2 regions of the Gordonibacter sp. genome follow, and region 1 is predicted to be linked to the other one. Evidence: predicted binding sites of a transcription regulator. Region 1 holds the regulator's gene; the other holds the start of a gene.
What was found. The regulator HrcA, encoded in region 1, represses chaperone genes, less so after heat shock. The targets are predictions, from matches to a motif close to TNTTAGCANNCNNNNNNNNNGNNTGCTAANA.
Positions count from the first base shown of each region.

Region 2: RR842_RS02255 (Hsp20/alpha crystallin family protein) is a predicted target of HrcA. The motif match lies at 4,359-4,389, and genes of this name have one in related genera.

Region 1 covers NZ_JAVWUP010000019.1:790-8,463, forward strand. The annotation lists gene RR842_RS03495 (LuxR C-terminal-related transcriptional regulator) at 246-1,700, shown strand; gene hrcA (heat-inducible transcriptional repressor HrcA) at 1,924-2,937, shown strand; gene dnaJ (molecular chaperone DnaJ) at 3,006-4,151, shown strand; gene RR842_RS03510 (RsmE family RNA methyltransferase) at 4,154-4,975, shown strand; gene RR842_RS03515 (MiaB/RimO family radical SAM methylthiotransferase) at 4,972-6,207, shown strand; gene RR842_RS03520 (PhoH family protein) at 6,492-7,448, shown strand; gene ybeY (rRNA maturation RNase YbeY) at 7,457-7,674, shown strand, end outside.
Region 2 covers NZ_JAVWUP010000011.1:3,931-11,604, reverse strand. The annotation lists gene RR842_RS02275 (molybdopterin-dependent oxidoreductase) at 1-1,911, shown strand, start outside; gene RR842_RS02270 (NUDIX hydrolase) at 2,031-2,642, opposite strand; gene RR842_RS02265 (NAD-dependent protein deacylase) at 2,697-3,446, opposite strand; gene RR842_RS02260 (hypothetical protein) at 3,439-3,711, opposite strand; gene RR842_RS02255 (Hsp20/alpha crystallin family protein) at 3,794-4,249, opposite strand; gene RR842_RS02250 (metallophosphoesterase family protein) at 4,723-5,253, shown strand; gene RR842_RS02245 (S41 family peptidase) at 5,407-6,714, shown strand; gene RR842_RS02240 (carbonic anhydrase) at 6,719-7,300, opposite strand; gene RR842_RS02235 (rubrerythrin family protein) at 7,576-7,674, opposite strand, start outside.

The DNA of each region.
Region 1 (7,674 bases):
AGCCGGCGATGACGGGCCATGCCGTTTGCTTTCTGGCTGCCGGCGTTTTCACAGGGTCGCCGCAGCCAGATAAAAGCCTAGAGGGCGGCTGCTTGGGTCGCCTCTCCCATTCTGGGTTTTCCGTACCCCTCATTTTGGGTTGAATAGCGGTCGACGGGCATGTTTTCCCTCTCTGAAGGTTGGCATGCAGCACGTTCGGGTGGATAATGCAGCGGATAGGGCGATTGGGTTGTGCGAGGGGGGATATGCGGTACGGGAACATCATCGCTTGCCTGAAGGAGAGCTCTTTAGCGTTGCTGACGGTGCTCGGGTTTGCCTCGTTCAAGGTTGCTCAATCGACGTTTTACGCTACGGCGGGCTTCACTACGGACGGTTCTTTCATTCTCATCTCAGGGATCGAGTTCAGTATACTGTCTGCGCTGATGGTCCTGGCAACCGAGGCGATCGTGGTGTATGCGGTCTTCTCGCGGCTCTTGCGCGCGTTCTCTCTGCCCGTCATCGTCCCCACTGCGGTGTTTCTCGCTGTTGCCGTGTTTTCCTTTTCAGGCGCTTTGGCCAAGCTGCCCTCGCAGGCTGCGCTACTTGCCGTGGCGATGGTGCACGGGTGCGCCACGGTCATGCTCACGCTTGCTTGGGTGGAGCTGCTCTCGAGGCTCGGCCCTTCCGATGCGGCAAAGACGTTGGCGGCATCCATGCTGCTGGCGTCGGCGATCTCGCTTGCCCTGCAGGGCGGTGCCGCACCCGTGAAGTTCGCGGCGACGGCGGTCTTCCTGGTGACGAGTGCCGTCCTGTGCTGCATGGAGCGCGGGCGATTGGCGATCGAGGTGCCAAAACGGACTTCCGCCTCGCCGAGGCATCGCCTTGAAAAGGCACCGCCCTCTTTCAGGAAGCACCTGCAAGGCTTGGTTTTTATCGGGGAGGGGCTTGTCTCGCTTCTGGTGCTAGGATGCGCCGTCGGGATCATCAACGGTTTCATGTTCCGGGAGGGGGCGGGGTTCGACGGGTCTTCCGAAGCGTCGTCTCTGGGAACCTGCCTCGCCTCCATCGTTTTCTTCGTCGCGGTGTTCTCCTTGCCTAAGGTGTTCAGCGCGTCGAAGGCTTACCGGATGCTGTTCCCCCTTCTCACGGGCATATTGATCGCATGGCCCCTAGTGGACTTCCAGTACGGATATTTTTTCAGTGCAGCGTTCGTGACGGGCCATGCCTTCGTTGCCACCAGCGTGATGTGCCTGATCATCAGTGAAGGCAGCCGCCGTTCTTTGAACCCTTACGCTTTCATGGGAATGTCGGTCTTCCTTATCCGGCTTTCGTCCATGGCGGGGCTTTTCCTCGGAACCTCCCTTGCGGCGATAGATGCTGCGACCTCGTTCAAGAACATGTTGGTGATCGTGGTTGTGATCTACCTCTTGTCGCTGGTGCTGCTCTACATGCTTCGCAAGCGCAGTCGGGAGATTCCTGTAGAGACCCCACCGGTCTCTCACGACGAGGCGTTTCAGCGCAGGGCGGCAGAGCTGGCAAGCCGCTATCGCCTGACGCAGCGGGAGTCTGACATCCTCGAGCATCTTTCGCGGGGCAGGACGGCAACCTATATTGGCGCAACCTTGTACTTGTCGCCCAATACGGTGCGGGGGTATATCAAGAACATCTATGCGAAGATGGAGGTGCATTCTAAGCAAGAGCTGATCGATCTGTTCACGTAGGGGCGGACCGTTTGGCTGGCCTTGCGTTGTCGGAGCGGGACAACTGTGGCATTAAGCAGGTTTCTCTACATTTCCCTCACTTTCTTTAGCACTCTCTTGCATCGGCTGCTAAAATGATACGTCAGCGCTCTTTGTGAGAGAGGGAGTCGCTGCGGTCGCCTGCGCAGAGCATGCTGGCCAGGAGAAAACGAGACCCATTTGCGGAGAAGGAAGGTGGAGAGGCGTGCTATCGGATCGTAGGCAACGGGTGTTGGCCGCGCTTATAGAAGAGTATGTCGCGTGCGCTCTGCCCGTAGGGTCTCGCACCTTGACGGAACGCTACCAGCTGGGCGTGAGCCCTGCCACGGTACGCAACGAGCTGTCGGTGCTCGAGGACGGCGGCTACATCACGCAACCCCACACGTCGGCTGGACGCATACCCACCGATATCGGCTACCGTGCCTTTGTCGACAGTCTGCTGGAAACGGGCTTCTCCGGAGACGAGGAGAGCGGCCGCACCGCCGTAGACGAGCTTCGCCGCAGTGCGAGCGAGTTGGACGCCCTGCTCGAGCAGACCTCGTCGGCGCTGACGCGACTGACGGACTGCCTGTCCATCGTGCTGGCGCCTTCCGTGCTCAACTTGCACATCAAGCAGCTTTCGCTTATCTCGCTTACGCTGCACCGCGCTCTGGTGGTGCTGGTTACCGAAGACGGCCAGGTGTTCAACCGTCAGATAGATTTCGCCGAACCGGTGTCGCCTGACGAACTGGCGCACGTCCAGGCGTTTCTGGGCGATGTGTTCACTGGCAAGTCGCTCCAGCAGATCGAGGAAGGCTTGGAGTGGGGCATGATGGAGGCCCTACACGATCCTTTGGTGCGCCTGGTGCTCGAAGAGGTGCTGTCGTGCCTGCAGGAAAGCGAACTGTCGCGTACTCACCGTCTGGGCGTGAGCTCCCTTCTGACGAAGCCGGAGTTCAGTCAGTCTCAGGTGCTGCTGCCCGTCATGCAGGTGCTCGAGGACGACACCGTGCTGCTGCACCTCCTCGACGATGCCGTACGGCAGGCCGATGGGGCACCGTGCGTGCGCATCGGCCGCGAGAACGATGCGGCGGAGCTGGCTGGGGTGTCGGTGGTGGCAAGCCGCTACGGACGCGGCGAGTCGGCTGGCGTGGTGGCCGTCATCGGCCCCACGCGCATGGACTATTCGAAGGTAATACGGGCCGTGCGCATTGCAAGCGCGGCCCTGCAAGACGTATAGGATACTGTGCGGCGGACACGTGTGAGGGGAGTGTCGCCGCCTTACGAGGAAAGGTACTAGTCAGAGCTATGGCCAAGGATCTGTACGAGGTTCTGGGCGTTTCCAAGAACGCCACTGATGACGAAATCAAAAAGGCGTTCCGCCGCCGTGCGCGCGAACTCCATCCGGACGTGAATAAGGCAGCAGATGCCGAAGATCAGTTCAAGGAATTGAACGAGGCGTACGACGTACTGTCCGATGCGAACAAGCGGGCCCAATACGACCGCTTCGGCACGATTCCGGGCGCAGCAGGCGGCGGAAACCCCTACGGAGGCGGAAACGGCTACGTCGATTTCGAAGATTTGTTCGGCGGCGGTTTCGGCATGGGCGATATTTTCAGCTCGTTTTTCGGCGGACAGGGCGGGGGCGCCCGCCAGCAGCAGCGCCGCGAGGGCCGCGATATGGGCGTGGGCCTGCGCCTGACGCTTGAAGAAGTGGCAGCTGGCGCCAAGAAGGAGATCGTCTACGATCGTTTGGCCCCGTGCCCTGACTGCGACGGGTCGGGCCTCGGCCCCGACGGCCACGAGGTCACCTGTCCCGACTGCAACGGCCAAGGCCGCGTTGTTACCGTGCAGCATACGTTCTTGGGCGACATGCAGTCGGCTACTACCTGCAAGACCTGCGGCGGCACCGGGCGCTCTATCGAGAATCCGTGTCCCGAATGCGAAGGTCAGGGCCGCGTGCCCGACCGCCAACGCGTGACGGTGGAAGTACCGGTGGGTATCCGCGACTCCCAGCAGCTGCGTTTGTCCGGATTCGGCGAGGCGGGCTTACAGGGTGCGGCGGCCGGCGACCTTATCGTCACGTGTCGCATCCAGCCCCATGAGTTCTTCGAGCGCGACGGCGACAATCTGCATGCACGGGCGAACATCTCCATCGTGCAGGCAACGCTCGGTGCCGATATCGAGATCGACGGCATCTTTGAGGACGAGAAGGTCGAAGTGCGCATTCCCGAAGGCTGCCAGAACGAGCAGGTCGTCCGCGTGAAGGGATTCGGCATGCCGAAGTTCCGCAGCGAAGCGCGCGGCGACATGTACGTCCATGTGAACGTGGTAGTGCCCAAGAAGGTGACCAAAAAGCAGCGCGAGCTCTTAGAGCAGCTGGCCGAGGACATGGGCGAGAACGTGGCTGATGTCCGCACGCCCCTCCAGAAGCTCCGCGACGCCTTCAACTGATCATGTCCCTGCCTCATTTCTACCTTGAGAACCAGGTGGTGGCCGCCGAGGAGACGGCAGTGTTCCCGCTGCGGCTCGCGCCCGACGATGCCAAGCATGCTCGCGTGCTTCGGCTGGCTGTCGGCGAGCATGTGGCCGTGGTGGATGCCGCCCAGGACTACTTCGAATGCGAGATCGTCTCCGTTGGCGACGAGGTGCCCTTGGTGCGCATCGCGCAGCGCCTGGAGGTGCCGCGCCCGGGTGCGACGGTGCTGCTGGTGCAGGGCCTCGCCAAAGGCGACAAGATGGAGGCCGTCATCCGGCACGCCACCGAGCTGGGCGTCGCCGGGTTCCTTCCGCTTGCGTGCGAGCGCTCCATCGTGAAGCTGGACGCCAAGAAAGCGGCTGCGAAAACACAGCGTTGGCAGGCGATAGCTAAGAGCGCCGCCATGCAGTCGGGGCAATGCGAAATACCCGAGGTATGCGCTCCGTCGACGCTCGACCAGGCATGCGCCGCGCTGTCGCATGCCACAGCGATCTTGGTGTGCTGGGAGGAGGCTCCCGGCACGGCACGGCTCTCCTCGGCTCTCTGGAGCGGTATCGAGCGATGCCGGGTACCTGCCCACGAGGCGCGCATCGCTGTGGTGGTGGGCCCTGAGGGCGGGTTGACCGAGCGCGAGGTCGATGCCTTCCTGGAATGCAACGAGCGCGCCTCCCTAGTGTCGCTGGGTCCCTCCATCCTGCGCACTGAAACAGCCGGCATCGTGGCAAGCGCGCTCGCGCTCTACGAGTTAGGCGGCTTGGGCAACGTCTCGCGTAGCAGCTTCGAGAGGGACGTGCGATGAGGTTCGCTATCGTCAATTTAGGCTGCAAGGTGAACCGGGTTGAGTCCGATGCTATCGCAGCAGCCCTGCTCGCAGCTGGAGGCAGCGAGGCGGCGCCCACCGATGCCGACCTGATCGTGGTGAATACCTGCACTGTTACCGGCGAGGCCGAGAAGAAGACCCGCAAGGCGGTGCATCGCGCCCTGCGTGCGAACGGGCATGCGCGCGTGGTCGTCACCGGGTGCGCTGCCGCCATCGACGCTGCCGGGTTCGAGGTGATGGATCCCCGTGTCGAAACCGCGGCAAAGGGCGCTCTGCTCGAAGAGCTCGCCGGGCGTGCGGTCAGTACGCGTCCGGTGCTGCGCGTGGGCGGTGCCTTCCCCACGCGCGTGGGCATCAAGGTACAAGACGGGTGCGACAATGCCTGTACGTACTGTATCGTGCATGTGGCACGAGGGCGCGCATGGAGCCGCGATGCCGACGAGGTGATAGACGAAGCCGTGGCGTATGCGCGAGCAGGCGTGCGCGAGATCGTGCTCTCGGGCATCAACCTGGGCTCCTACTGTTGGGGGGACTTGACGCTCGCGGGGCTGTTGGAGCGCCTGCTGGCCGCCACAGCCGATCAGGCCACATCAGGCGAGCCATGCGTGCGTTTCCGTATATCCAGCATCGAGCCGAAGGACGTGGGCGACGACCTGGTGGCGTTGCTCGCCTCGGCGGAAGGCCGCGTGTGCCGGCATCTGCACCTGCCCCTGCAGTCCGGCAGCTCGAAGGTGCTCAGGCACATGGCGCGCCCCTACGACGCAAGGGAATACTGCACGCTCGTCGACCGGCTGCGCGCTGCCGTGCCGGAGCTCTCGCTCTCGACCGATGTCATCGTGGGATTTCCCGGCGAAGACGAGGACGATTTCGCGGCAACCCTCGACGTGGTCCGGCAGTGCGCCTTCTCGAAGATCCACGTGTTCCCGTACTCGCGCCGCGAGGGAACGCCGGCGGCGGATCGTGTGGACCAAGTGCGGCCCGAGATCAAGGCCGATCGGGCACGCCGCCTCAGGGAGTTAGCTTTCCGGCTGCGCAGCGCCGACCGCGCCCGTCGGAGCGGCACCTCCGAACTGGTGCTGGTAGAGACAGCTGGCAAGGCTACGACTGAGAGCTATTTCGAGGTCGAGGCGCCTGCTGGCGCGGTACCGGGAGCGCTCGTGGCCGTGGCACTGCCGACACCTCCCCTCGCTGTGCAGGTTCCGGCAAAATAGGCTCAGCGAACACGGCAATCACGGCGGATATGCCCCCCTCGCGTGCGCGATCGGCGCACCCGCAGCTCGGCGTTATCGCCGTGCGCCTGCACAGCGGATATGCCCCCACCATTACCGCCGTGCGCCTGCACAGCGGATATGCCCCCCTCGCGTGCGCGATCGGCGTGCCTCAAGCTCGACCAGACCAAGGCGCTGTTCGCCTACCGGGCCGCCCGAGGTGCCTTCCCCGTCACGCTTCAATAACAACGGGCTTGCGCCCGCCCGCCCCGTGATACAATGACTACATGACAGATCAGACGCAAATTATCTTAACCGCCCCGGCAAGCGTGAGCATGGCACTTGTCGTAGGGCAGGCTGACGAGTTCCTCCATATCGTGCAAGACGCGTTTCAGGCGCGCATCACGGTGCGCGGAGACACCATCGTTTTGGAAGGCGATCCGTTGGAAGTGCAGTCGCTCACGGCGCTGTTCTCCGACTTCATCAAGCTGGCCGAAGGCGGCGATGCTCCCACGGCCGACTACGTGCGCCGCGCCATCGAGCTCATGCGCACGGCCGAGTTTTCGCCCCGCGCACTGCGCGAAGATGTTCTGCTGACGTACCGGGGTCGCGCTATTCGCCCGAAAACACCGGGGCAGAAGCGCTACGTGGATGCCATTCGCAAACACACCATCACGTTCGGCATCGGACCTGCGGGCACGGGCAAAACCTACCTGGCCATGGCTATGGCTGTGGCGGCGCTCAAGCGCAAGGAGGTCGGCCGTATCATCCTCGTCCGCCCGATCGTCGAGGCAGGGGAGAACCTGGGCTTTCTACCCGGATCGCTTACCGAGAAGGTGGACCCTTACATCCGTCCGCTCTACGACGCGCTGTTCGATATGACGGATAGGGAGCGCGCCACCCAGCTCATCGAAAGCGGCGTCATCGAGATCGCCCCGCTTGCGTTCATGCGCGGGCGCACCCTAAACGACAGCTTTATCATCTTGGACGAGGCGCAGAACACCACGCCCGAGCAGATGAAGATGTTTCTCACGCGTTTGGGCTTCGGTTCCAAGATGGTGGTCACGGGCGACGTGACCCAGCTCGACCTGCCCCGCGGCATTTCGGGCCTCAAGGGCGTGCGCAGCATACTGGAAGGCATAGACGACATCGCGTTCGCCGATTTTACCGGCAAGGACGTAGTACGGCATTCGCTCGTGGCGGCCATCGTGTCGGCTTACGACGAAGCGTCAAGGAAGGCATAAGGAGATTTATGAATATCCAGATCAGCTACGATTACCGCAAAGACGACCTTGAGAAACTGCCGCTGCACGAGCTGGCGCAGTTCGTGTTGGCGCGTGAAGAGAAGCCGTTCAATACCGAAGTATCCATCTGCTTTGTCACCGATGAGGCTATCGCCGAGCTGAACGAGAAGTACCGCGGGAAATCCGGTCCTACCGACGTGCTGTCGTTCGAGTGCGATGGTGTGGA
Region 2 (7,674 bases), on a different contig from region 1:
CATACGGTGGTCGAGACATACGGTGCGCCTGCGGTGGCGTTCGCCGAAATGCCGCTTAACGTGGGGTTCGGTGGTATTACGCGGCGATTTATGAGCCGCCTGGGTTCTCCTAACTATACGGCGCCAACAGCGCTCTGTATGGGCAACACGGCGCAGGTCCATCGTGCGGCGTACGGGTGGTTCTCCCTACCGAACTGGGAGGCGACCGACTGCGTTGTCTATTTCGGCCAGCATCGCGACGAGGAGCGTTGGCCGGCCGAGTATCTGGCGTTGAAGGGCGCCTTGGCACGAGGGGCATCCTTGATCGTGGTCGATCCGCGCGAGACGCCTACTGCGAAACTGGCAACCCATCACCTCAGGATACGTTATGGCACCGATGCGGCGCTTGCGTTGGGCTGGCTGCACGTGATTATAGAGGAGGGGCTGTACGATCGGGCGTTCGTTGAGTCGCAGTGTCTCGGCTTCGACGATCTGGCGCAGCGCGTGGCCGCCTACCCGCCGGCTCGGGTGGCGGAGATCTGCGGCATCGACGAGGAGGCCGTTTGCACCACGGCGCGTGTGTACGCACGGGCGCATGCGGCTATCATCCCGTGGGGCGTTGTCGGCGATATGCAGCGCAACTCCACGTCGCTCCTGCAGGCACAGTGCGCTCTGCGTGCCATCTGCGGGTTCCTGAATACTAGCGAACGCGTGCTGGGCCCCTCGGTCGGAGGGGTAACCAACGCCGAGCTCTCGCGTTTCGACTGGCTCCCTGCTGACAAGCGTGCCCTGCAGCTGGGCTGCGACACGCATCCGCTGCTCACCTTTGCGGCGTCGTCGCTCTATCGCGAAGCAAACGAACGCGCAGGCGTTCCTTACGAGCCCGATATCCTGGCTGAGTCCTGCTCGTGTGACCCAGCGACGCTTTTCCGGGCGATGCGCGGTGAGGGCCCCTATCCGGTGAAAGCGTTGTTCTCTGTTGCGAACAATACAACCATGAGCTATGCCGGGCAGCAGGGCATCGTTGACGCGTTCATGGGCCAAGACCTCGTCGTGGTGTTCGAGCACTGGATGACCCCCACGGCGTGCCTGGCCGACTACGTGCTGCCGGGTGATATGTGGGCCGAGCGCGACGTGCTGGGCTCGGCGTTCGACGTGGGCCCCGGTTTCGTCGCCGGCCAGGCGTTCCGCGAGCCGGTAGGAGCGTGCAAGAATTGGTACTACGTGGTGAAGGGGCTGGCCGATCGTTTGGGATTCGCCGAGGATTTTCCTTGGAAAGACGAGCATGCGCTCTACGACTGGCGGCTTGCCCCGCTTGGGGTTACCTGGGATGACCTGGTTCGCCAAGGCGGGGCGGCGAACGAGTTGGTCGCCATAGGAAAGTTCGTAACTCCCTCGGGGAGCGTAGAGCTGAAAAGCTCGGTGCTCGAACAGCTCGGGTTCGACCCGCTCCCCGCATACGAGGAGCCGACTGATCCGGCATCCGACGGAACGTACCCGTATATCCTGTTCGCCGGCTCGCGGGATCGGAAGTCGTACAACACGAACCTGCACCAGATGCCCAGCTTGCGTGCCGAGGAACCCGAGCCACGCCTGTTTATAAGCCCAGCCGATGCGCGCGACGAGGCGCTTGCGGAAGGCCAGTGGTGCGTGGTGGAAAGCGCCTATGGACAGGTCGAGTTGATGGTCCATCTCGACGAGGCCCAGCCCGTCGGTACCCTGCGCATTCCCCACGGCTGGTGGAAACCTGAAGCCGCCACATCGCAAGCCAAGCTCGAGAGCGCCCGCCTGCACAACGACGGCATGCTGTTTCCCGATGCGAACTGGAACCTCGACCCTGCGCAAGGCGTCCCCAACCTGCGAGGCGGCATCCATGGACGCGTGCGCGCTAGAAGCTCACTATCAAGTGCGGCAAGTGCTGAAGGCGATTGATAAGATGGCGGAGATGAACTGACTGCTTGACGTAGACAAATCGAAGAGCGGATCTCCCTCAGCAGGCTGGTTGCAGCCAGGTTAGCTTGGGGAAGGAAAAACGCTGCAGCAGCCGAGGCTCAGCGTCTGCGGGCGAACGCCTCTAGAACCAGTTGCGCGCGGGTGCCGATGGGAGTTTCGTTCGTGGACAGGAAGCGCGGTACGTCTTCGATGGCCAGTTCGAACGGCTCGATGAACTCGCCGGGTTCCGGCTGGGCATCGTGTGCCTTCTGCACCTGCGCGAACACGACGTGCACCGTTTCATCGGTGAGCCCAGTGGACGAGAAGCCTGCTTGCGGCAGCGGATTGAGCGCCGCCTCGCCCAGGTCGCCGCGCAGGGCGTAGCCCGTTTCCTCGCGCAGCTCACGGTCGACGCAAGCGGCAAGCGTTTCGCCTGCATCCACGAGACCGGCGGGAAAGGCGATGCACCAGCTGTTCAGCGGATAGCGGAACTCGCGGATGAGCACGAGCTTGCCGTCCGGTGTTTGCGGCACGATGCATACCGCATCGGCTTTTGGCTGCGCGCCCGCCGCATTACCTTCCAGCTCTTGGCGATACGCCTCCAGCGGTTTGCGCGACACGCTTTCGTATTCGTAAGCTGACCCGTCGGGCAGCGTGTACGTCAGCACGTACTTCTTGATCCAGCCATCGGATACTTGTTGGATGCCGGTCAAAGTGGGTATGCTGCCCATATAAGGTCCTTTCAATTGAGGAATGCGGTCGTTTCGCGAGGGAGGGGACTCAACTCAAAAATCGAACACCTCGCCGACATTGGCCGCGATGCAGAGGTCGGCTGTCTGGTCGCGCGGGGTAGGGGTGCGATTCACGATGACGAGGTGCCGACCGCTGAAGAAATCGATCAGGCTTGCTGCCGGATAGACAGCCAGCGACGTACCGGCAACCACTAGCAGGTCGGCCTGCGCAAGGGCATCAACAGCCCCTTTGAGCGTTTCTTCGTCGAGCGCTTCCTCATACAGGACGACATCGGGTTTCACGATGGCTTCGCACGCGGGGCAACGGGGGATGCCGTCGGCTGCCTGCGCGCGCAGTTCAAGCAATTCGTGGACAGAGTACGCCGCTTTGCATCCCGTGCAGTAGTTGCGCAGCACGCTGCCGTGCAGCTCGTACACGCGCTTGCTTCCGGCTTGCTGGTGCAAGCCGTCGATGTTCTGCGTGATGATCGCATGCAGCGTGCCAGCGTGCTCCAGCTCGGCAAGTTTCTGGTGGACGCGGTTGGGTTTGGCATCCAAGGCGAGCATGCGATCTGCATAGAAGTCGAAGAACTCGCGGGGATGTTCGTCGAAAAAACTGCGGCTGATCATCTGCTCGGGTGGATGGGGGTATTTCTGTGCGTAGAGCCCGTCAGGGCTGCGGAAGTCGGGGATGCCGCTCTCGGTGGATACGCCTGCGCCGCCGAAGAACACCATGCCGCTCCGTGGCGTGTCGCCCACCCATTGGCGGAGCAAGTCGATGTCTCGGTGCGTTTGGTCATCCATGAATCGATCCTTTCGGCGGTTCGTCCTGCATTTTGCCGTCTGCCGCCTTTTCATCTTTCCGGAAAGCGGCGGTCATGTGCTTCAGGTGAAACATTCGTTCTAAAATAGCAGATATTTTACCATAAAATAGCAGCACTGCCATGCTTTTGCCGCGAATAGGCAACCGGGGAGGGGGCGGCGGGCATCTGGATGTCTGGGAGGAGCCGGTGGGTTGAAGCGCGGTACGAAGGTGCTGCTTCGCCCATGATAGCAGGAAGACGACCATAGTGGTCGCCTTCCGATTGTCCATGCGGCTCGCGTCGCCGAGTTTTCGACGCTTGCCTTATATGCCACGCGGCTTCGGGCTTTTAGCCTTCGATCGCGATGGTCTTTTTCTCTTCGAGCTTGGGCTGCTCCTGCTTTTTCGGAACAGCGATTCTCAGCACGCCGTCTTCGAATTTCGCCTTGATGTCGTCGTCTTCGATATCCTCGCCGACGAAGAACGTGCGGCTGCATTTGCCGCTGAAGCGCTCCTTGCGGACGAACGTGCCCTTGTCGTCCTTTTCTTCGGACTCGCTTTGCGTCTGAGCGGTGATGGACAGGTATCCGTCCTTCAGCTCGGCCTGTACATCGTCTTTCTTGAAGCCCGGCAGGTCGATGGTCATCTCGTAGCCCTCGTCGGTCTCCTTGATGTCCGTGCGCATCAGCGTGGGTGCCATCTTTTGCACGGGGGCGGAAGCGGCGTCGAAGAACGCGTCGAACGGGTCGGTCATCAGCGTGCTCAACAGATTGCGATTCCTTCTCATGGGTACCATCATAGCCATAGTCATCATCTCCTAAAAGGTGCGGATGTGCTTGCGGAGTCGGCTGCCTTCGTCTTACGGGCGCCTGCGTGTTGCACACCCTTTTGTGTTGTAGACCTAGTTTACCGCAAATTGGCACTGTCGGGTCGAGAGTGCCAATTTGTAAGATTTCCGTCACCTGTTCGCCATGGGAAGAAGAAAAGCCAAGATCGGAGTAGGTATGTTTGCTTGCCGCGAGATGCGTATGTGGGCTTTCAAACAGGAAAGTTCGGGAATGCGTTGGATAAGGAGCCGCTATCGAGGCGGGGGTCCTGCGCCAAGCGCTAAGCGCCAAGCGCCAAGCGATGTCGCGTCCATAACCGCCGTCCTTGGTCTGGGCGATCGAACATGCGACGGTATGGTCGTCATTATGGCCGCCATAGAAGAAGGCGCATGGCGTATCCTATAGGGGCACGGAACGGAAGGTTTGGATCGATGATGAAAGAAGGGCGGCCATGACCATTATCGGACTCGTATCCGACACGCACGGACGGTTGTCCGCCGAGGCATTGGCTGCTCTGGCCGATGCGGACCATATCATTCATGCGGGCGATATCGGCGGCCCCGACGTGCTGCACGCGCTTGAGGCGCTGGCTCCGGTGACGGCGGTGCTGGGCAACAACGACTTTGACGAGTACGGGTCGCGTGTGGGGCGGTTCGCCCATCCCGTCATCGACGGCGTGAGGTTTCTCGTAGCGCATTACCCGCGCGATGTGCAGATCGGCTTCAACGGCTGCGCCGGTTTGGCGGCGGGCGACCCTATCCCGCAAGTGTGCGTGCACGGCCACACGCATGTGCCCGAATTGCTCTTGGGCAAGGATGCCCGTCCTGCCGACTACGTCGTCTGCCCGGGCGCTGCGTTCCGCCCGCGTGGCGGCTTTCCCCGCTGTACGGGTCGGATGCTGGTGAGTGAGGGGCGCGTACTCGGCGTGCACATCGCGTCGCTCGAAGGCGACGTGCTGCTTTCTGCGGGGGAAGGGCTATAGGACACCGTCGAGGCCTGGGGTAAAAGGCACGGCGACTTGCGACGACGATTGCCTTTCCTCCTGAGGGGTGCTCGGAAAAGAGTGCCCCTCGCTATAATGGTGCAAGACGACAATGCGGTTGAGTGCCGGAAGAGGAAAGCGGAGGAAGCACCCATGGCGGAGAAGCGCGAGATGGTTCTGCGAGCGGTCATGCAGATTCTGGAAGAAGACTATGCGGGCCAGCCCGAATGCACTTCGCGCAACGATGCGCAGCAGTGGCTTGCGGCGTTCGCCTCCGCCGGGAAGGCGGGCGCGCTCGACGATGGGTTGTTCATGCAGTACCTGAGCCAGTACCTTGCCGGGTTCATGGACCCGAACCTCTCGTTCGAAGCCTCGCCCGAAGCCGATTGGCAGCCTTTTACCTGCGGGTTCTCGGTGCGCCGCTTCGGCGATGCGCTGTACGTGACCGAGGTGCGCGAGGAGGTGCGCCTCACATTGGGCGATGCGCTGGTGCTGCTGAACGAGAGCAAGCCCGACGAGCACCTGTCCTCGCTGATCGGCAACCCCGTGAACGGCAGCGACCCCGAACGCCAACTGTGGGATGAGATGGTGGCGCGTTGTGCCCACGTGCTGGTGCGCCATGCCGACGGCACGGAGGAGGATATTTCCATCAAGCGCTTCCCCCGGCCGGGTTTTGTGCAAAGCCTGCGTCCGCCGACGGTGGAGGTGCTGGACGGCGTGGGTCCGGACGGCGATGAGCGTGCCGTGGTCGTCCGCGTGCATCACTTCGTGGACGATTCGGTGCTGAGTGCGATGCAGCAGCACTTCGACGAGTTGGCCCATGCTCGGCGCGTGATCATAGACGTGCGGGATGCCGAGGAGGGTATGATCGGCAACGCCTACCCACTCATGGCATTGTTCTTCGATCGTGAGGTGAACCTGAAAGACCTCGTGGGACAGGAATTCGTGTACACCCGCTACACGCAGCGCAACGCACACCTGCGCTCCGGCCAGCTGGCGCGGCTGTTGGACAGGAGCGATGCATCGGGTAGGGAATGGGTACAGGCTGAGATCGACCATGTTGCCGCCTGTGCAGGGCAAGGGTTCGTGAAGGAAGCCGAGTTCGAGGAAGACATGCTGTTCCCGCCCGCACCGGAGGGCCAGCAGGTGTTTCTGCTCACCGACGTGCGCACGCGCGGCGCCGCCGAGCGGTTGGCGGCCATTGCCGAGCGTGCGGCAGCCCAAGGTTGCGGCAAAGTGCGCCGAGTGGGTCGTGCCACCCGCGGCGGGTTGGACTACGCGAACCTCATTGCGGTGGCGTTCGACGAGAAATTCTCGCTCGTGTATCCTATCAGCAAGACGGAAGCCGCCCACGAAGGACGCGGCATGCTTGGACAGGGCATAGCGCCCGACGTGTACGTGCCGTTCACGTCCGAGGAATGCATGCGCGACCTAGTGCTGGAGGCGGCGTTAAGCTGCTAGGAAGCTAGCAGTCAACGGGCACGAGCTCGCCGGTGACGGAGTCCATGATGAAGCCGGCAACGCGCACGCGTGGTGGCATGACGGGGTGGTTTCGCACCATGTCGACGCTCTTGCGCACGGCCTCCTCGGTGTCGCCGAAGCCGGCGAGCCAACGCTCGAAGTCGATGCCGCAGTGCCGTGCGAATTCGATGCGCTCGTCGGACACGCCGAGCGTTCGCATCTCTTCGATCATGCCGTGGCCGCTCATGTGCTGCGCACCGCAGTTCGTGTGTGCCACGATCATGATGTCCTCAACACCCAGCTCGCACGTAGCCACCAGCAACGATCTCATGACGCTGCCGAAGGGGTGCGACACTTCTGCGCCTGCGACTTTGATGATCTTCGCATCGCCGTTCTTCAACCCGAGCGCTGCGGTGAGCAATTCGGTCAGGCGCGTGTCCATGCACGACACAATGGCCAGCTTCTTGTCGGGAAACTTATCAGTCTCATATTGCTCGTAGGCGCGCTGCTCCACGAAGTTGCGGTTGTGCGCGAGGATTCCCTCGACGGTAGGAGATGCCGATGATGGTTCGCCGGGGATGCTCATGGGTGCGGCCTGCTTTCTCTAGTGAATCGCTATGGTAGCGCAGTTTTGCACCTGTGTTCAGACGAACCGGATTTCAAGCCGCTTTCCGAACCCTTTTGCCAGCCGATCGAGCGTTCGCACGGTAGGGTTGGTGTTTCCCATTTCCAAGCGGCTGATGGATCGCTGGTTCATCCCGGTTGCTTGCTCGCTCAAAATGTAAGATGCCGCCTGGGAAGGCGGCATCTTTGGGAAAAGATGCGTTCGATGGGGGAGAACGCAGAGTGTTTGGTGAGGGCCTAGAACGCGGTGAAGGTGCTCTTCGGGCAGAAGCAGATGGGGCACTTCTCGAAGTCCTCGCCCTTGTGGATGTAGCCACAGATGGGGCACAGGTAGAA